2 regions of the Microbispora rosea genome follow, and region 1 is predicted to be linked to the other one. Evidence: riboswitches for the same ligand, from Rfam matches in the RefSeq annotation. Region 1 holds a riboswitch; the other holds the start of a gene.

Region 1 (9,762 bases):
GAACTTCCCGATGGTCATCATGACCTGGGGAGTCGCCCCGGCCCTGGCCGCCGGCAACACGGTCGTCGTCAAGCCGGCCGAGTGGACGCCGCTGACCGCGCTGCGGCTGGCCGAGCTCGCCCTGGAGGCCGGGCTGCCCGAGGGCGTGCTGCAGGTCGTGCCCGGCGAGGGTGAGGTCGCCGGCGCCCGGCTCGTCGAGCACCCGGACGTACGGAAGATCGTGTTCACCGGCTCGACCGAGGTCGGGAAACTGATCGGCGCCAAGGCCGCCGAGCAGGTCAAACGGGTGACGCTGGAGCTGGGCGGCAAGAGCGCCAACATCGTCTTCGCCGACGCCGACCTCGGCAAGGCCGCGGCCTCGGCACCCATGGCGGTCTTCGACAACTCCGGCCAGGACTGCTGCGCCCGCTCGCGCATCCTGGTGGAGCGTTCCGTCTACGACGACTTCCTCGTGCGCCTGTCGCAGGCGGTGCGCGAGGTGCAGGTCGGCGACCCGAACGACCCGGCGACCCAGATGGGCCCGTTGATCAGCGCCGAGCACCGGGAGCGCGTCGCGTCGTTCGTCACCGAGGCGGACGTGTACGCCACCGGGTCGTGCCCGGCGGGCCCCGGCTACTGGTTCCCGCCCACGGTGCTGGCCGGATCGTCCTCGGAGTCCTTCCGCAGGGCGTTCGCCGAGGAGATCTTCGGTCCCGTGGTGTCGGTCGTGCCCTTCGAGGACGAGGCCGACGCGGTGCGGATCGCCAACGACACGGCGTACGGCCTGTCGGGGTCGATCTGGACCCGCGACGTGGGCCGGGCGCTGCGCGTGGCGCGGGCCGTCGAGGCGGGCAACCTGTCGGTGAACTCGCACTCCAGCGTCCGATACTGGACCCCGTTCGGCGGCTTCAAGCAGTCGGGCCTCGGCCGGGAGCTCGGCCCGGACGCCCTGTCGGCCTTCACCGAGACCAAGAACGTCTTCATCTCCACGGAGTAGACCAATGCAGCGTTTGCAGGACCGCGTCGCCGTCATCACCGGGGCGGGCAGCGGCATCGGGCTGGCCACGGCCCACCGGTTCGCCCAGGAGGGCGCCAAGGTCGTGGTCGCCGACCTCGACGAGGAGGCCGGCGCGAAGGCGGCCGGGGAGGTCGGCGGCCGGTTCGTCAAGGCGGACGTGGCGAACGAGGACGACGTCACCCGGATGTACCGGACCGCGTTCGAGGAGTTCGGCAGCGTCGACATCGCGTTCAACAACGCGGGCATCTCGCCGCCGGACGACGACTCCATCCTGGAGACCGGCATCGACGCCTGGCGCCGGGTGCAGGAGGTCAACCTCACCAGCGTCTACCTGTGCTGCAAGCACGCCATCCCGTACATGCGGCGCCAGGGCAAGGGCTCGATCATCAACACCGCGTCGTTCGTCGCGGTCATGGGCTCGGCCACCTCGCAGATCTCCTACACCGCCTCCAAGGGCGGCGTGCTCGCGATGAGCCGCGAACTGGGCGTCCAGTTCGCCCGCGAGGGCATCCGGGTCAACGCGCTGTGCCCCGGGCCTGTGGACACCCCGCTGCTGCGGGAGCTGTTCGCCAAGGACCCCGAGCGCGCCCAGCGCCGTCTCGTCCACGTGCCGATCGGCCGCTTCGCCCGGGCCGAGGAGATCGCCGCGGCGGTCGCGTTCCTCGCCTCCGACGACGCGTCGTTCATCACCGCCTCGGAGTTCCTGGTCGACGGCGGCATCTCCGGCGCGTACGTCACTCCGCTGTAAGGGGGATGCCATGGCCCGTCCCGTGATCGGCGTGACGTGCTACGTCGAGCCGGCGAAGTTCACCGTCTGGGACATGCGGGCGGCGCTGCTGCCGTACATGTACGTCGACCACATCACGCGGGCGGGAGGCCAGCCGGTCATCCTGCCGCCGGCCGGAGAGCCCGCCGCGCTGGCCGGGCGGCTGGACGGGCTGATCATCGCGGGCGGGGGCGACATCGACCCCGCCCGCTACGGCGCGCCGCCCGCCGCGCAGACCGGATACGTCCGGGAGTTCCGCGACGAGGCGGAGTTCGGGCTGATGGAGGCCGCCCTGCGCACCGGCCTGCCGTTCCTCGGCATCTGCCGGGGTCTGCAGGTGCTCAACGTGGCGCTGGGCGGCACCCTCCACCAGCACCTGCCCGACGTGGTCGGCCACACCGCCCACTCCCCCGCCCCCGGGACGTTCGGCCGCCTCCCCGTACGGCTCTCGCCGGGCTTGGCCAAGATCTACGACGGCGAGGACCTCACGCCCGCCCACTACCATCACCAGGCGATCGACCGTCTGGCGGACGGGCTGGAGGTGACCGCCCGTTCGGACGACGGCACGATCGAGGCCGTCGAGGTCACGGGCGCGGCGTTCGCCCTGGCCGTCCAGTGGCACCCGGAGGCCGACGAGGACGGCCCGCTGTTCCACGCCCTCGTGGCCGCCGCCCGCCACTGAGAACCCGCCGCTGAGAACCGGTCATTTAGAACCGGTCGCTGAGAGCCGCGGCGGCCCGCTGAGCGTGGAATACGCACCTTCCGGGCCCTACGCCGCACGCGCGCCGATCATCCGGGTAATCGGGCGTCACGCTCCCTCACCGCCGCCATGGACGGCCGGCCAGAGCTTGATCTGTAACCGATTTCATTTGGGTTATCCGCGTATCCGCGCGTGCGAGGCCGGGCAATGCGGTGCACAGAGCGGCGTTTATGAGCGCCGGAGTGACCGACATAGAAACGGCATATTTTTGACGCAAGCCGCCGGAGAGAGATATGGTCAAATAGCGATCAAAGCCGCGTCGTCGGCGCGTTCACGCTGCTTTCGTGCGGGGGAACCGTGTTATACGCCGTGCTCGGACCGTTCCGGGCCATGAAACCCTCAGGGGACGCCATCGCCGGACTCGCCCCGAGGCACCGGCAGCTCCTCGCCTTGTTCCTGCTCAATCCGAATATCGCGGTTCACCGGGATCGGCTCATCGATCTGTTGTGGAATGGCCGTCCCACTAAATCGGCGCCGCGGAATCTTACCACCTACATCGCACAGGTGCGGCGGCGGCTCTCGCCGCGCGACCCCGACCTTTCTCCGCTGCACACCGTGGAGGGCGGGTACCTTCTTTCGGTGCCGCCGGGATCCGTGGATGCTGCAGTATTCAACCATTTCGCGGCGCAAGGCAGAATCGCTCGCGAGAATGGCGATTACCACAATGCGGCGAGGATGTTCGAGAACGCGCTGAGCCTGTGGCGGGGCGACGCCCTGCTCGCCATGAGACATGTCGACGCGCTCTCCGCGTGGGCCTATCGGCTCGACGAGGACCGTCGCGCGGTGACCGAGGACCTCTTCGACGTCAGGCTGGCACTCGGGCACCATCGCGAGATCGTCGGCGGCCTGGCTCAATGGGCGGGGCGCCACCCGCTGCGCGAACGGCCGCACCGGCAACTCATGCTGGCGCTGCACCGGTCGGGCCGCACCCACGACGCCTCGGCGTCCTACCAGCGACTGCGCCGCACCCTGGTCGACCGCCTCGGCATCGAGCCGTCCTCCGACACCCAGGCCCTCCACCAGCGGATCCTCACCGGCGACGACCTCCCGTCCACCCTCATGCGGCTCCGCGCGGCGCACCGGCCGCCGTGCGACTCCACCCACGGGCTGTGAGGGCGGTCCGGCCGGGTTACGGGGATGGCGGCGAACCACTAGGCTTGCAGCACACCAGTGATCCCGTGCGGGAGAGTGTCCTGGCATCCGGTCAGGGCCCCTGAAGGAGCAAGCCCTCCCCGCGAACCTCTCAAGGCAAAGGACCGTGCGGGCGAGGTGGCCTCTGGAAAGAAGGCCGTGAGGCCTCGCCGAAGGTGAAAGTCCGGTAAAGATCGGACGAAGCTCTCAGGCGCCGATGACAGAGGGGGAGGATGCCCGATAGTCAAAACGCAGCATCCGTCCTTCCGAGGTGCGCATGTCCCGATCCACCCCGCTCCGCGGTGTCCACGAAAGCCTGGGCGCGACCCTGACCGACTTCGCGGGCTGGCAGATGCCCCTGCGCTACGGCAGCGAGGCGGCCGAGCACAACGCGGTGCGCACGGCCGCGGGGCTGTTCGACCTGTCCCACATGGGGGAGATCTTCGTCGTCGGCGCGCAGGCGGGTGAGGCGCTCGACCACGCTCTCGTGGGGCACCTCAGCGTCCTCGCGCCCGGCCGCGCCCGCTACACCATGATCGTGAACGAGACCGGCGGCATCCTCGACGATCTCATCGTCTACCGCCTCGACGAGGACCAGTACATGGTCGTCGCCAACGCCTCCAACTACGCCCTCGTCGCCCGTGAGCTCGCCGACAGGGCCCGCGGCTACGACGCGCGGGTGACCGACAGGTCGGACGAGTACGCGCTGGTCGCGGTGCAGGGCCCGCGCGGCGCCGCGATCCTCACCGCGCTCACCGACGCCGACCTCGACGATCTGAAGTACTACGCCATCGTCCCCGGCGTCGTCGCGGGCACCCCCGCCCTGATCGCACGCACCGGATACACCGGTGAGGACGGCTTCGAACTCTTCGTGCCGAACGAGCACGCCGTGCCGCTGTGGAACGCCCTCGCCGAGGCGGGCGGGGACGCCGGGCTCGTCCCCGCCGGGCTGTCGGCCCGCGACACGCTGCGCCTGGAGGCCGGCATGCCGCTGTACGGCAACGAGCTGAGCGCGGCGATCACGCCGTTCGACGCGGGGCTCGGCCGGGTCGTCCGCTTCGACAAGCCCGGCGACTTCGTGGGTAAGGCCGCCCTCGAGAGGGCGGCGGAGAACGGCACCAAGCGGCGCCTGGTCGGGCTGGTGGCGCGCGGCCGGCGCGTGCCTCGCCACGGCTACTCCGTCACCCGCGAGGGCGCCGTCGTCGGCGAGGTGACCAGCGGGGCCCCGTCGCAGTCCCTCGGCCGCCCGATCGCCATGGCGTACGTCGACGAGGTCGCCTTGGAGAAGGGCGGCCTGGCCGTGGACATCCGGGGCAGCCAAGAACCGGTCGACGTCGTCGATCTGCCTTTCTACAGGAGGAGCAAGTGAGCACCATTCCGGACGACCTGAGCTACACCAAGGAACACGAGTGGGTGGCCGGGCTTGAGGACGGCCGCACCGTGACGGTGGGCATCACGGCGTACGCGGCCGAGCAGCTCGGCGACGTGGTTTACGTGGAGGTGCACTCCGAGGTCGGCGCGACCGTCGCGGCCGGCGACGCGGTCGGCGAGGTGGAGTCCACCAAGTCCGTGAGCGACATCTTCGCGCCTGTCGGCGGCGAGGTCGTCGAGATCAACACCGCCGTCGTGGACAACCCCTCGCTGGTCAACTCCGACCCGTACGGCGAGGGCTGGCTGTTCCGCGTGCGCGTGGAGGAGGAGCCGGACGACCTGCTGTCGGCGGCGGAGTACACCGCGCTGACCTCCGGCGAGTCCTGACAGGCCTGAGAGGCGACGGTCAATGGCGATCAGCGTCTTCGACCTGTTCAAGGTGGGGATCGGGCCGTCCAGCTCGCACACGGGCGGCCCGATGGCGGCGGCGCACAAGTTCGCCCGCGGGCTGCACCAGGACGGGCTGCTGGAGAAGGTGACCCGGGTCGAGGCCATCCTGTACGGCTCGCTCGGGCTCACCGGCAAGGGGCACGGCAGCGACAAGGCGGTCCTGCTCGGCCTGTCCGGCGACAAGCCCGAGCTGGTCGACGTCGACACCGTCGACGAACGGCTGGCGGCGATGCGGGCGAGCGGCACGGTCACGTTGTACGGCGTGCACGAGATCCCGTTCGTGGTCGGGGAGCACCTCGTCTTCGAGCGCAAGCTGTCGCTCCCCCACCACCCGAACGGCATGCGGTTCACGGCGTACGCCGACGACACGGTGCTGCGCGAGAAGGTCTACTACTCGGTCGGCGGCGGCTTCGTGGTGGACGAGAACGCCACCGGCGCCGACCGGATCAAACCCGACGACACCGTGCTGCCGTACGCCTTCACGACCGCACAGGAACTGCTCGCGCACTGCGCCGAGACCGGCCTGTCGATCTCCGGCCTGATGATGGAGAACGAGAAGGCCTTCGGCCGCACGGAGGAGGAGATCCGGACCCGCCTGCTGCACCTGTGGGCGGTGATGGCCGAGTGCGTACGGCGCGGCACCAGCCGCGAGGGCGTCCTGCCGGGCGGCCTCAAGGTGCGCCGCCGGGCCCACCAGCTCTACCGGCGGCTGCAGAGCGAGGCCGACGGGACCGATCCGCTGCGGGCGATGGACTGGGTCTCGCTGTTCGCGCTGGCCGTCAACGAGGAGAACGCCGCGGGCGGCCGGATCGTCACCGCGCCGACCAACGGCGCCGCCGGCATCGTCCCGGCCGTGCTGTCCTACTACATGCGCTTCCTCCCGGGCGCCGGCGAGGACGGCGTCATCCGCTTCCTGCTCACCGCGGGCGCGATCGGCGTGCTGTTCAAGGAGAACGCCTCCATCTCCGGCGCGGAGGTGGGCTGCCAGGGCGAGGTCGGCTCGGCCTGCTCGATGGCGGCGGCGGGCCTCACCGAAGCGCTCGGCGGGACGCCGGAGCAGGTCGAGAACGCCGCCGAGATCGGCATCGAGCACAACCTTGGCCTGACCTGCGACCCGATCGGCGGGCTCGTCCAGATCCCGTGCATCGAGCGCAACGCCGTCGCCTCGATCAAGGCGATCGCCGCCGCCCGCATCGCGCTGCGCGGCGACGGCCGCCACTTCGTGTCGCTGGACAAGGCGATCAAGACGATGCGCGACACCGGCAGGGACATGCTCGACAAGTATAAGGAGACCTCACGCGGCGGCCTCGCCGTCAACGTCATCGAGTGCTGACCCCCCACCCCCACCGTGATCTTGTAGTTTGTCGCACGCGATGCCCCTCACCTGCACCGGAACCCTTCGTGATCATGCAGGAAATCGGCGAGCACCCACCTGACCTGCCGTGGAACCGTTCGTGATCATGCACCCGGGCAGAACGTCGGCCGGAGCCAATAAGGTGGTGACTTCCCCGGCGAGGAGGAGGGCCGTCACGTGAGGTGGCGCGAGGCGCTGCGCCCGCATCGGGCGTTCCTGGTCGTGCTGGCGGCGGGCGTCGCACTGCGTGCGCTCGCCGTGCTCGGCTACCGGCCCGCCCTGTGGTTCTGGGCCGACTCCTTCGCCTACCTCAGCTCGGCACTCGACCTGCGGCCACTGCCCTCGCGGCCGTCCGGCTACTCGCTGTTCCTGGCGGCGCTGAGCCCGCTGGGCAGCATCACCGCCGTCGTGATCGTCCAGCACCTGCTCGGTCTCGGCATGGCCGTCTGCGTGTACGCGGTGCTGCGCCGCCGCACCCGGCTGCCGGGCTGGGGAGCGGCCCTGGCGGCGGCGCCGGTGCTTCTCGACGTCCACCAGATCCAGCTCGAACACCTCGTCATGGCGGACCTGCTGTTCACCGCACTGGTCGTGGCCGCCGTGACGATCCTGCTGTGGCGTCCCAGGCCCGGCGCGTGGGCCGTCGTCGCGGCGCTGCTGCTGCTCGGGTTCGCCACGGTCACCCGCACCCTCGGGCTGCCCCTGATCGCACTGGCGCTGCTGCCTGTGGTGCTGGCCGGACGCTGGAGGGCCGCGCTCGCGGGGCTCGCCGCCGCGTCCGCCGTGCTCGGCGGGTACGCCGTCTGGTTCCACGACGCCCACGGGTCGTACGGGATGGGCGGCAGCAGCACGTGGCTGTGGTCGCGCACGATGACCTTCGCCGACTGCTCGGTCATGAAGCCGCCGAAGGAGCTGGCGGTGCTGTGCCCGTCGGGGCCCCGGCTCGCCGCGCCCGCCTACATCTGGGCCGCCGACTCGCCCATCCAGCGGGTGAAGAAGGACAAGGACCGGCTGGCGAGCGAGTTCGCCTCGCTGGCGATCCGCAGTCAGCCCCTCGACTTCCTGACGACCGGGCTGCACGACGCCATGTGGGCGTTCGAATGGGACCGGAAGGTCTACCCTGCCCCGGGCCCGCAGAGCGCGTACGTGTTCCCCGCCTCGGTGAAGCCGTTCACCTCAAAGGTGGCCTCCGGCGGCCGTACGGCCGGTGAGCTGACCACCGCCTACCAGGGAAGCTCCGGGGACACCAAGGTGGTCGAGCCGTTCGCGGGATGGCTGCGCGCCTACCAGGAGCAGGGCTTCCTGCGGGGGCCGCTGCTGGCGGTGATCCTTCTGGCCGGGCTCGCCGGGCTGGTGGCCCGGCGGTGGACGGCGCTGCTCCCTTGGGCCGCGGCGGCGGTTCTGCTTCTGCTGCCACCCCTGATCGCCGCCTTCGACCACCGCTATGTGGTGCCCGTCGTGCCGCTCGCCTGTCTGGCCGCCGGGCTCGCCCTCGGCACGGGCGCGACCCCCGCGCCATGGCGCAGGGAGGGGCGGTCAGCGGCGGCGGACGTGAAGGCGAACGACCGCAAGCGCGTCGTCGCTGCCGACCGCGCGGCGAACGCGTGAGACCGCCGACTCGTCCAGCCGCCTGATCACCTGTCGCAGGTCGGCCGACCGCCGGAGCGACACCGACACCCGCACCCTGCCGTCGCGCACGAGCCTGACCGAGATGCGGCCGATCCCGTCGATCCCCTTCAGCGCCACGCCGAGCATGGCGATGCCGGCGCCGGTGCGGCTGCCGACCCGGCCCCAGCCGAGCGCCATGAGGAGCCAGCGGGTCGCGACCAGGGCGAGCACCATCGCCGCCCCGGCCAGCAGGGGCAGCGCCCACGGCTTCCCGTCGGCCACGCTCCCGTCGGCCACGCTCGCGTCGATCAGGACCGCGCCGGGCCGCCGGCGCACGATGGCCAGCAGGCCGAAACCTCCCGCGACCAGCGCGAGACCCACCAGCAAGAGCCCGACGCGGTTCCCCCATCGCGGACGCACCTCAGCCCCCTCTCCTGCGCAGCCGTACGACCACCTCGTGGCGGGACCGTACGCCGAGACCCGACAGCCGGTCCCCGACCGCGGCGCCGACCTCGCGCAGCAGGGCGCCGGTCGTGTTCGCGTCGGCTACCACGGCGACCTCGATCCGCCTGCGGAGGATGTGGACGCCGGCCCGCCGGACGTGCTCGACCTCCCTGGCCGAGGCGGCGAGCGTCCTGCGCAGGCCGGCGCGGGTCAGGCCCATCGCGAGCAGCGGGTCCGTGCACTCCAGGGGCATGAGCCGGGGACGGCCGGGAACGAGCGCGAGGGCCACCAGGCCCGCACCGCAGACGATCATGCCGACCGCGGCGGCGGGAACGGCGGGGTCGGCCGTCGTGAGGTTCAGCAGCCGGGGCGGCAGCCGCAAGTCCGGGGACAGGCCGAGCATGACGGCGACGACCACGGCGGTGAGCACCCAGCCGAGCAGGGCGATCACGGCGGCGACCACGACGGCGGCCGGGGTCCGGCCCGGCCGCAGGAGGCGCACGGCGCTCCGCCGGCCCGCCGCGGCGCCCCTGCCGCCTGTATCGCTTCCGGCGCCCTTGACGCCTTCGCCGCCGCCCACACTCCGGGCGCCTCGGGCGCCGCCGGCGTCCTCGGCGCCTCCGCCCTTGGCGCTCCTCGCCGACGAACCCGCCAGGATTCCCTGCACGACGCTCATCAGCCGTTCACCCTTCCCGTTCACCGTGCCGGGTCCGCTCGGTAGTCACGTCATCATGGGTACACGGAGCGGTGGCGGGACGGGCGGGTCACCCGCGCCCTTGCGCGATCATGGAGGACCCAGGGCGAGGATTTTGCCCAGGCGCGGTTAACGTGAACGCCGCTCATGTATTTCCCGGCGGCGCCGTATTAGGCTGCGCCCATGGACG
Region 2 (9,762 bases), on a different contig from region 1:
AAGAAGCAGATCTGGCTCATCGCCATCGTGAGGGTCCACAGCGCCTTATCGTCATAGTGGGCGGACGCCCTGGCGAACAACTCGTCAGGGACGCGCTCCCCGCACGGGTTGGGGGTGAGGACGGCCTCCACGAGCTCCAGCGCGACCCGCTCCGCGTCGGTGAAGTAGGGGGCGTCCTGCCATGACGCCACCGCCGTGATGCGCTCCTCCGGCTCCCCCGCCTTGCGGAGGAGGCCGGTCTGCCGGACGGTGTGGTAGGTGCTGCCGACGATCTGCCCGGCGCGCAGCTGAACCAGGCCGACGGTGGTCTGCGGAATCGCACCGTTCCTGGTCGCCTTCGACATGGCTCCGGCGATCGTTCCCAGCTCAGGGAAGAACTGGGCGGGGTCGGGCAGACGCGACCGGAGGTCGTCCTGCTCGGTCGTCGAGGACACGGGCATGGCGGGTTCCCCTTCTCTCGTTGGTGAAGTGGGTCGCTCGTCAGTAGGCGGCCGACGGCGGGGACGCGCGGCGGCCGGACCAGATCCAGACGAGCTGAAGGACGCTCAGACCGAACATCAGGACGCCCAGCGGGATGTGCAGGGTCTTCACGTGTGCGATGCCCAGCGCCACCTGCGCCAGCGTGAGCCCCAAGAACCCGGCCGCGTACAGGATGGGCCCGGGCGAGCCGCCGCCCGGACGCCACGTCAAGATCGCGACGATCAGATGCAGCACCGTCACGACGAACACCGTGTACGCGCCGGCGCTGTGCAGCGCCCCATGGCCGGGCGACGACAACAGCAGTCCCGCGGTGATCGCCTGGACGAAGACGGCCACGGTTTGCACGGTGGTCGCGGCACGCAAGAACATGAGGTTGCCTTGCTTCGCCGTCGTGCGCGTGGGCATGGCGCGGTTTCCCTTCTCGATCTCACCGTGTGTGAGGCTCGGGACCCGGTGTCCCGGTAGTCCGACGACGCGACCGCCGGGAATGTGAGGCGAAGCGCCGGCCTCACACTTGGGCGCGCTGTCTCGTCGGTCTGGTGAGGGACGATGCGACCGAGGAAGCCGGGGACACCATGACCACCACATCCGCGCCGGGACACGACCGGCCCGATCCGAGCCTCGACGCGATCATGAGCGAGCGTCGTCAGCTGATCAATCTCGCGTACCGGCTCCTCGGTTCACTGGCCGATGCCGAGGACGTCGTGCAGGAGACGTACGCCCGCTGGTACGCCATGTCACGGCAGCAGCAGGAGGCCATCGCGTCCCCCGGCGCCTGGCTGACGAAGGTGGCCGGCCGCATCTGCCTGGACCTGCTCGGCTCGGCACGGGCCCGGCGGGAGAGCTACGTGGGCGAATGGATCCCGGAGCCGCTCCCGGACCGTGCGGAGTGGATCGACGGGCGGGGCGGCGGCACGACCGACCCTGCCGACCCGGCCGACCGGATCACGCTCGACGAGTCGGTCACCATGGCCTTCCTGGTCGTGCTCGAGTCGATGACCCCGGCCGAGCGTGTCGCCTTCGTCCTCCACGAGGTCTTCCGCTACTCCTTCGCGGAGGTGGCCGAGATCGTCGGCCGCACACCCGCGGCATGCCGCCAGTTGGCCTCCTCCGCCCGCCGCCGCATCCGCGCGTCGCAGGCTCTCCCGGCTCCGGCGGGTCTGCGGGCCGGCCTCGTGAGGGACTTCAAGCAGGCATGGGAGGCCAAGGACATCGACACCCTCGTGGGCCTCCTCGACCCCCGCGCCACGATGATCGCCGATGGCGGCGGACTGGTCAGCGCCGTGCTCCGCCCGATCGAAGGCGGCGAGCAGATCGCCCGCTACATCATCGCCATCGCCGACATGGCCCCCGGGCTGACGATCCTGGAGCGTACGGTCAACGGTCAGCCCGGTCTGGTGGCCCAGCGCGACGGCGTCACCGTGACGGTGGCGGCGTTCGACGCTCCCGGCGACCGGATCACGCGGATCTGGGCGGTACGCAACCCGGAGAAGCTCTGGCCGTGGACGGGGGAGCCACCGGCGGCCTCCGACAGCGGCCACGGCGCCCGCCACGGTGAGGGTGAGACCACGATCACGTGAGCGGATCCGAGGAGCGGGACCCGGGCGAGAGCAGCCACCGAGCCACCACCTCGCCCACGCGGGCGGGGTCCTTCTTGAACTCGTGCCCCTCCCCCGCAAGGACCACGAGACATGCGGTGTCCTTCTCGTCCGGCACGCCGAACGGATCCCGGTCCCCGTTGACCACGAGCACCGGGGGCCCCGCCTGCCGCAGTTCCTCCGCCCGTGACCGTTCCGGCCGGCCCGGCGGGTGGAGCGGGAACGCGAGCGCCACCACCGCCTCGGCCCCGGCCGCGCGTGCCGTGCGGCAGGCGACCCGCGCGCCGTTGCTCCGCCCGCCCTGGACGAGCGGCAGGCCCGGATGACGCTCGCGGAGCGCGGCGACGATCGACAGCCACGCCTCGTCCTGTTTGACGGCCGAGCCCGGCGCCCGTGCGCCGCGCAGCCGGAACGGCTGGGTCACCCGTGCGACGCTCCCCCCGATCGCCAGCACCGCGTCCCGTACGGCGAGCAGGTCCGGGGCTTCCACACCTCCCCCGGACCCATGGGTCAGGACCAGCAGCAGCCGGGGATCGGCCGCCTCGTCCACCTCGGCCAGCGCGCGGCCGTGCGGGGTCTCGATCTCCATGCGGTGACGCTAACGGGTCCGACCCGAGCAGGAGGATTCGACCCTCCGATCGGAGGATGGCAGGCACCTGATAAAGGGGCCACAATGTCATGGTGCCGGACATCGCATCGCAGCAGCCGCCCGGGACCGGGCGCCCCGTCCCTCCGCCACCGGCGGCCCCCTCGAACCGTGAGGATCTGCGCGCCGTGATGGCGGCCCGCCGCGACCTCGGCCCGGACTACGAGGACGCCCTGGTCGACTCGTTCCTCGACAAGCTCGACGTGGAGATCGCCGCGCGGGTGCGCAACGAGGTGGCGGCCCATCTCGCCCGGCAGCCGCCCGGAAATCAGCCCAAGCAGAAGGACAGCGCCGTCGGCATCGCCATAGGCTCGCTGGCCCTGGGCATCCCGCTGACCGGGATCGCGGTGGGGAACGCCGGCCTGGCGGGCCTGCTCCTGTCCTGGGGCGGAATCGTCGCGGTCAACCTCGCCTACGCCCTCGGCCGCCGCAGAGAGCGCTGAGCCCTGCCGCTGAGCCCTGCCGCTGAGCCCTGCCCGGGGGTCGGTCAGGCCTCCACGCCCTCCATGGCGGGGCGCACGTCCCGCCCGAGGCGCAGCCGCACCTGCTCGGCGAGCGCGGGATCGGGATGGTCGAGGCCGTACCGCCACACGGTCTCCGCGTCGGCGTCGCGGCCCCGCAGCGGCAGCGTGCGGGCCAGCAGTTCGATCGCGAGCGCGCCGGTGCCGGCGTCGGCCCCCTCCTGGCGACTGTCCTCCACGGCCCCGGCGAACTGCGCGCACGCCATCTCCAGGTGCGCCATGCCGAGCAGCACCCGCAGCCGCGCAGGATCGGCCACCGCGCTGACCGACAGCGCCTCAAGCAGGACGTCGGCGGCCCGCTCTGGCTCGCCGTCCTCCAGCAGCCGCTCGGCCATCCGCTCGACCACGACGGACAGGCCCTCGCCCGCCTCGCCGCGGTCCGGCGCGTCCTCGTCCGCCGCGAGCTCCGCGAAGATCGCGGCCGCGCCGTCGAGGTCGCCGCTTTCGGCGAGCCGGCGCGCGTGGTCGAGCCGGTCGGACCGCCGCCCGGAATCGATGGCCGTCATACAGGGGGCCTCGCATGGTCGCAGGTGATGAGGAACGATCACCGCGATCTTAACGAGACCGGCCGCCGGACGGGGCCGACATGCTCAACTGATCAGTCCTCGTACGCCTCCAGAGGCGGGCAGGAGCAGACGAGGTTGCGGTCGCCGTACGCCTGGTCGATGCGGCGCACCGGCGACCAGTACTTGTCGTCCCGCAGACCGGGGACCGGGTAGGCGGCCACCGCCCGCGAGTACGGGTGGGCCCACTCGTCGGCGGTGAGGCACTCGGCCGTGTGCGGGGCGTTGCGCAGCGGGTTGTCGGTCTTGTCGAACTCGCCCGACGCCACCTTCGCGATCTCGCCCCGGATGGCGATCATCGCGTCGGCGAAGCGGTCGAGCTCGGCCAGGTCCTCGCTCTCGGTCGGCTCGATCATGAGCGTCCCGGCGACGGGGAACGACATCGTGGGCGCGTGGAAGCCGTAGTCGATCAGCCGCTTGGCCACGTCGTCCACCGTGACGCCGGTCTCCTTGGTGATCTGGCGCAGGTCAACGATGCACTCGTGGGCGACCAGGCCGTCCCTGCCGGTGTACAGCACCGGGTAGTGCGGCGCCAGCCGCCCGGCCAGGTAGTTGGCCGACAGGATCGCCTGCTCGGTGGCCTGCCGCAGCCCGTCCGCGCCCATCATCCTGACGTACGCCCAGGAGATCGGCAGGATGCCCGCCGAGCCGTACGGCGCGGCCGACACGTGCGCCGGCAGATGCTCGGCGAGGTGGGCCTTGACCGCCACCGGGCCGACGCCGGGACCGCCGCCGCCGTGCGGGATGCAGAAGGTCTTGTGCAGGTTCAGGTGGGAGACGTCCGCGCCGAACTCGCCCAGCTTGGCCAGTCCCACCAGCGCGTTGAGGTTGGCGCCGTCGACGTAGACCTGCCCGCCGGCCTCGTGGACCCGCTCGCAGATCTCGACGATCGTCTCCTCGTACACGCCGTGGGTGGACGGGTAGGTCACCATGATCGCGGCGAGCGCGTCACGGTGCTTGTCGATCTTGGCGGCGAGGTCGGCCAGGTCGACGTTGCCGCTTTCGTCGCAGGCCACCACGACCACCCGCATGCCCGCCATGACGGCGCTGGCGGCGTTGGTGCCGTGCGCCGAAGACGGGATGAGGCAGACGTCGCGGCCGCCCTCGCCCCTGGAGCGGTGATAGGACCTGATCGCCAGCAGCCCGGCGAACTCGCCCTGGGAGCCCGCGTTCGGCTGGATCGACACCCGGTCGTAGCCGGTGACCTCGGCCAGCCAGCCCTCCAGCGTCGCGATCAGCTCGGCGTAGCCCTCGGCCTGCCCCGCCGGCGCGAACGGGTGGATCGCGGCGAACTCCGGCCAGGTGACCGGCTCCATCTCGGTGGTCGCGTTGAGCTTCATCGTGCAGGAGCCCAGCGGGATCATCGAGCGGTCGAGCGCGATGTCCTTGTCCTGCAGCCGCCGCAGGTAGCGCAGCATGGCCGTCTCGGACCGGTGGGAGTGGAACACGGGATGGGTGAGGAAGTCCGAGGTCCGCTGCAGGTCGGCCGGGAGGGCGTCGGAGGTCACCCGGTCGAGGTCCTCGACCACGAGCCCGGACGCGCCGAACGCCGCCCAGACGGCCCGCAGGTGGTCCGTGGTGGTCTTCTCGTCGCAGGCGACGCCGACGTGGTCGGCGTCGGCCAGGCGCAGGTTCACGCCCCGCTCGGCGGCGGCTGCCACGACCTCGGCGGCCCGCCCGGGCACGCGGGCGAGCACGGTGTCGAAGAACTCGTCGTGGACGACCTCCACGCCGCCCTCGCGCAGCCCGGCGGCGAGGACGGCCGCGTGGCGGTGCACCCGCTGGGCGATCCTCTTCAGGCCCTCCGGACCGTGGTAGACGGCGTACATCGACGCCATGACGGCGAGCAGCACCTGCGCGGTGCAGATGTTGCTGGTGGCCTTCTCCCGCCGGATGTGCTGCTCGCGGGTCTGCAGGGCGAGCCGGTAGGCCGTGCGGCCGTCGGCGTCCAGCGAGACGCCGACCAGGCGGCCCGGCATCTGCCGCTGCAGGCCCTCGCGGACGGCCATGTACGCCGCGTGGGGGCCGCCGTAGCCCAGCGGGACGCCGAAGCGCTGGGAGGAGCCGACGGCGATGTCGGCGCCCTGCTCGCCCGGGGACTCCAGCAGGGTCAGCGCCAGCAGGTCGGCCGAGGCCACCAGCAGCGCCCCCTGGGCGTGCGCCCGCTCGGCGACCGCGCGGAAGGACGCCACCCGGCCGCTCGCGCCCGGATACTGGACGAGGACCCCGAAGCACTCGGGCAGCTCGCCGCCGAGGTCGGACTCCACCAGCGTGATGCCGAGCGGCTCGGCGCGGGTCGCCAGCACGGCCTTGGTCTGCGGCAGCGCGTCGGCGTCCACCACGAACACGTCGGTCTTCACCTTGCTCGCCCGCCGGGCCAGCGTCATCGCCTCGGCGGCGGCCGTCGCCTCGTCGAGCAGGGACGCGCCGGCGACGTCGAGGCCGGTGAGGTCCGACACGACCGTCTGGAAGTTCAGCAGCGCCTCCAGCCGCCCCTGCGAGATCTCCGGCTGGTAGGGCGTGTACGCGGTGTACCAGCCGGGGTTCTCCAGCACGTTGCGGAGGACGACACCCGGGGTGATCGTGTCGTGGTACCCGAGGCCGATCATCGAGGTCAGCACCCGGTTGCGCCCGGCGAGGGCGCGCAGTTCCGCCAGGGCCTCGGCCTCCCCCACCGCCTCGGGCAGGTTCAGCGGGCCGCGCGTGCGGATGGCCTCGGGCACGGCCACGGCGAGCAGGTCGGCCACCGACTCGTAGCCGACGACCTCCAGCATCCGGCCGCGGTCGGCCTCGGAGGGGCCGATGTGACGGGTGGCGAACGGCGGAGCGGAAAGATCGCGAAGCGTGGACCGATCGGTCATGACAGGGGCCTCCTGGCGGGTTCGAGACCTGCGGCGACCGCCCGGCGCCCGGTGTGGCGCCGCGGTCGTGAAGCGGTCTCCCCCTCTGTCATCGGACCTGAGAGCTTCACCGGGCCGTCGCGCCCGGCTTTCCCCTTCGGTGAGGCACCGCCTGGCCGGCGGGCCTGCTTTTCAGAGTCGCCTCGTCCGTGCGGTACGGATGCCTGAGAGATTCCGGGGAGGTTTGCTCCTTCGGCGCCCCTTGAAGATCAGGGGTCTCTCCCGCACGAGGTCGTCGGCCGTTCCACTCTACCGGCTACCCCGGATCGGCCCGACTCGCACCCTGCTCGAGATCGGCGCCGAGACCGGCCCGGCGGGCGCGGACGATGGCCTCGGCCCGGTCGGCGACCGCCAGCTTGGCGAAGATGGCGGTGATGTGGTTGCTGACGGTCTTGCCGCTGATGGCCAGATGCCGGGCGATCGCCGCGTTGGACCGGCCGGCCGCGATGAGGTCGAGGACCTCCCGTTCGCGGGCGGTGAGCTCGGGAAAGGGCTCCGGGGCCGGCGCGCGAGAGGCCCCGGCGGCGAAGAAGTCGATGATCCGGCGGGCCACGCTCGGGCCGAAGACGGCGTGTCCGGCCGCGACAGAGCGGACCGCCCGGACGATCTCCTCCTGCTTCGCGCCCTTGACCAGGTATCCGAAGGCTCCGGCACGCATCGCGGCGAACACCGACTCGTCGTCCTCGAACATCGTGAGCACGAGCACCCGGGTGGCGGGCACCGCGCGCGCGATGGCCCTGGTGGCCTCCACCCCGTTGACGCCCGGCATGTGCAGGTCCATGACCACGACGTCGGGGCGCGTGAGCTGCACCTCACGACGGGCGGCGTCGCCGTCGCCGGCCTCGCCCACCACCTCGATGTCCGGCAGCGACGTCACCAGGGCACGCAGGCCTTCCCGCATCAGCGGGTGATCGTCGACGACGACGATCCTGATCGGTTCCCCGGCGCTCATGTCTGCTCCAGTGGAAGGCGGGCGTGGACGCGGCCGCCGCGGTCGGTGGGGCCGGCGGTGAGCGTACCGCCCAGTTCGCCGGCCCGCTCGTGCATGGAGCGCAGACCGACGCCGTGCGGCCACGCTCCGGCGCCCCCGGAGCCGTCGTCGCTCACCTCCACATGCAGGGCGGCGTGGTCGGCGCGCAGGGAGACCCGGCACGCCGTCGCCCCGCCGTGGCGCAGCGCGTTGGTGACCGCCTCGGTGGCGATGCGATAGGCGGCCACCTCCACCCCGGCGGGCAGCGGCGGCAGGTCGTCCGGGGCGTCGATCGTGACCACGTACCCGGCGTGCTCGCGCCGCCACGAGTCGTGGGCGCGCTGGCGGAGCGCGCCCAGCAGTCCGAGCTCGTCGAGGGCGGGCGGCCGCAGGTTGTAGACGAGCCGGCGGATATCGGCGATCGCGGCGGTCAGGTCGGCGCGCAGGTCGAGCAGGAGCCGTGCGCTCCGCTCGGGATCAGTGTGACGCAGGTTGTGGGCCGCGTCGGCCTTGAGGGTCACCGCGGTGAGCACGGTGCCGAGGCCGTCGTGCAGATCGCGGCGCAGCCGCCGGCGTTCCTCCTCCCGCGCGGCCACGATGCGCGTGCGGGACTCGCCCAGTTGCTCGGACAGGCGCACCGCCTGCAGGGCCAGGCCGACCGGGGCGGCCAGCAGTTCCAGGGCGCGCCGGTCGGCGCCGGACAGCCGGCTCTCCCCCGCCCTCAGCCCGACGAGCAGGTCTGCGGGCGGCCCGTCGGCCACCTCCAGCGACACCGTGTGCCGCCGCCGCGGTGACCGGCCGTACGTCGCGACCAGCCGCCCGTCGGAGGCGACTGCAGCGTACGGCAGCCGCAGCGCCTCGCACACGGCTCGCAACACCCCGTCCAGGCCGGCGCCGAGCCGCAGGCCGACCCGGGCGGCGGCCGCCACAGGATCGCGGCGCTGGCCGTACATGACCCGGTCCACCAAGGACTGCACGGCCGAACGGGCGGGCGCGAAGGCGAGAGCGACAACCGCGGTCGCGATCAGCGGGGCGGCCGACAGCCGGTCCCGCGCCAGCGCGGACAGCCCCGCGACGATGCCCAGGTAGGCCAGCACGACGCCGAGCGTGAGCACCCCGTACACCAGCGAGCGGTTGACGATCAGCTCGATGTCGTACAACCCGTGGCGCAGGATCGCCACCGTGGCCGCGGCCGGGATCAGCGGCAGGGTCAGCAGGAACAACACCGGCCCGTCGGTCGTCACGATCCGCTGCGCGTTGAGCGCGGCGAACAGTCCCGCGGCCCACAGCAGCCACATCAGCTGCTGCCGCGGCACCCCGCGGGACCGGCGGACGCGCAGGACGAGCGCGCCGAGGGAGGCCAGCAGCACCAGCGCGGCGACGGCGGCGAACACCGGAATCAGCCGCTGGGCGACCTCGCCCACGATGACGGGCAGCATCGGCTCCTCCGTGGCCGGCCCGTCCCCCGCCGGCCCGGCCGCCACGGGCAGGGTCAGGATGGGCGTGAACGGCAGGACGACGAGGGTCGCGACGGCCAGCGGCCGCCAGCGCCGCGACAGCGGCCTGCCGTCGGGGAACAACTGCACGATCAGCGGAAGGCAGACGGCCGGCGCCGGGATCCACACGGTGATGCCGAACAGCTCGACCGCCCGCGCCCACCCCTCCGGCAGCCCGACCGCGTCGGTGAGCAGCCCGAGGCAGGCCACGCTCAGCGTGTAGCAGGCGCCGTACGCCACGAACAGCAGCCCGATGCGGTGCCCGGGGCGATGGGCGAGCACCAGCGCGCCGAACGTGGTGAAGGTCAGCGCCTGCGCGCTGTTGGTCAGCAGGTAGGAGTCGTCGGCCGCGTCGGCGAAGGTGAGCCCGCCGAGGAACCACGACACCCACGCCGCCACCACCACGACGGCCGTGAGGATGAGCACCGCGACCGGGCCGGCCCGCCTGACTGCCATGCGCTCATCATCGGATCCCGGCGCTCCCATCGGCCATAGGAGCGTGCTCCCGGATCACGGGGTGCACGGGACCGGAATCGGGACCACGCCCCCACGACGAAGGGAGCCGTCCGCGCCCATCCTCGGACTCGA

What was found. A riboswitch is a leader RNA that binds a small molecule or an ion and turns the genes downstream of it on or off. The one in region 1 is predicted to bind glycine.
Region 2: another riboswitch for glycine. It lies ahead of gcvP (aminomethyl-transferring glycine dehydrogenase); the one in region 1 lies ahead of gcvT (glycine cleavage system aminomethyltransferase GcvT).

What each region holds. Positions count from the first base shown of each region.
Region 1 is NZ_JBITJO010000004.1:112,007-121,768, forward strand. It holds gene ACIBK1_RS17805 (aldehyde dehydrogenase family protein) at 1-976, shown strand, start outside; gene ACIBK1_RS17810 (3-oxoacyl-ACP reductase) at 981-1,745, shown strand; gene ACIBK1_RS17815 (gamma-glutamyl-gamma-aminobutyrate hydrolase family protein) at 1,756-2,445, shown strand; gene ACIBK1_RS17820 (AfsR/SARP family transcriptional regulator) at 2,854-3,636, shown strand; glycine riboswitch at 3,695-3,792, shown strand; glycine riboswitch at 3,793-3,888, shown strand; gene gcvT (glycine cleavage system aminomethyltransferase GcvT) at 3,932-5,023, shown strand; gene gcvH (glycine cleavage system protein GcvH) at 5,020-5,412, shown strand; gene ACIBK1_RS17835 (L-serine ammonia-lyase) at 5,435-6,808, shown strand; gene ACIBK1_RS17840 (hypothetical protein) at 7,007-8,434, shown strand; gene ACIBK1_RS17845 (hypothetical protein) at 8,363-8,854, opposite strand; gene ACIBK1_RS17850 (DUF6286 domain-containing protein) at 8,856-9,554, opposite strand; gene ACIBK1_RS17855 (amino acid deaminase/aldolase) at 9,756-9,762, shown strand, end outside.
Region 2 is NZ_JBITJO010000009.1:225,096-234,857, reverse strand. It holds gene ACIBK1_RS31690 (carboxymuconolactone decarboxylase family protein) at 1-440, opposite strand, end outside; gene ACIBK1_RS31685 (hypothetical protein) at 481-885, opposite strand; gene sigJ (RNA polymerase sigma factor SigJ) at 1,056-2,060, shown strand; gene ACIBK1_RS31675 (alpha/beta hydrolase family protein) at 2,053-2,667, opposite strand; gene ACIBK1_RS31670 (hypothetical protein) at 2,760-3,167, shown strand; gene ACIBK1_RS31665 (hypothetical protein) at 3,212-3,751, opposite strand; gene gcvP (aminomethyl-transferring glycine dehydrogenase) at 3,844-6,669, opposite strand; glycine riboswitch at 6,851-6,943, opposite strand; gene ACIBK1_RS31655 (response regulator) at 6,965-7,660, opposite strand; gene ACIBK1_RS31650 (sensor histidine kinase) at 7,657-9,630, opposite strand.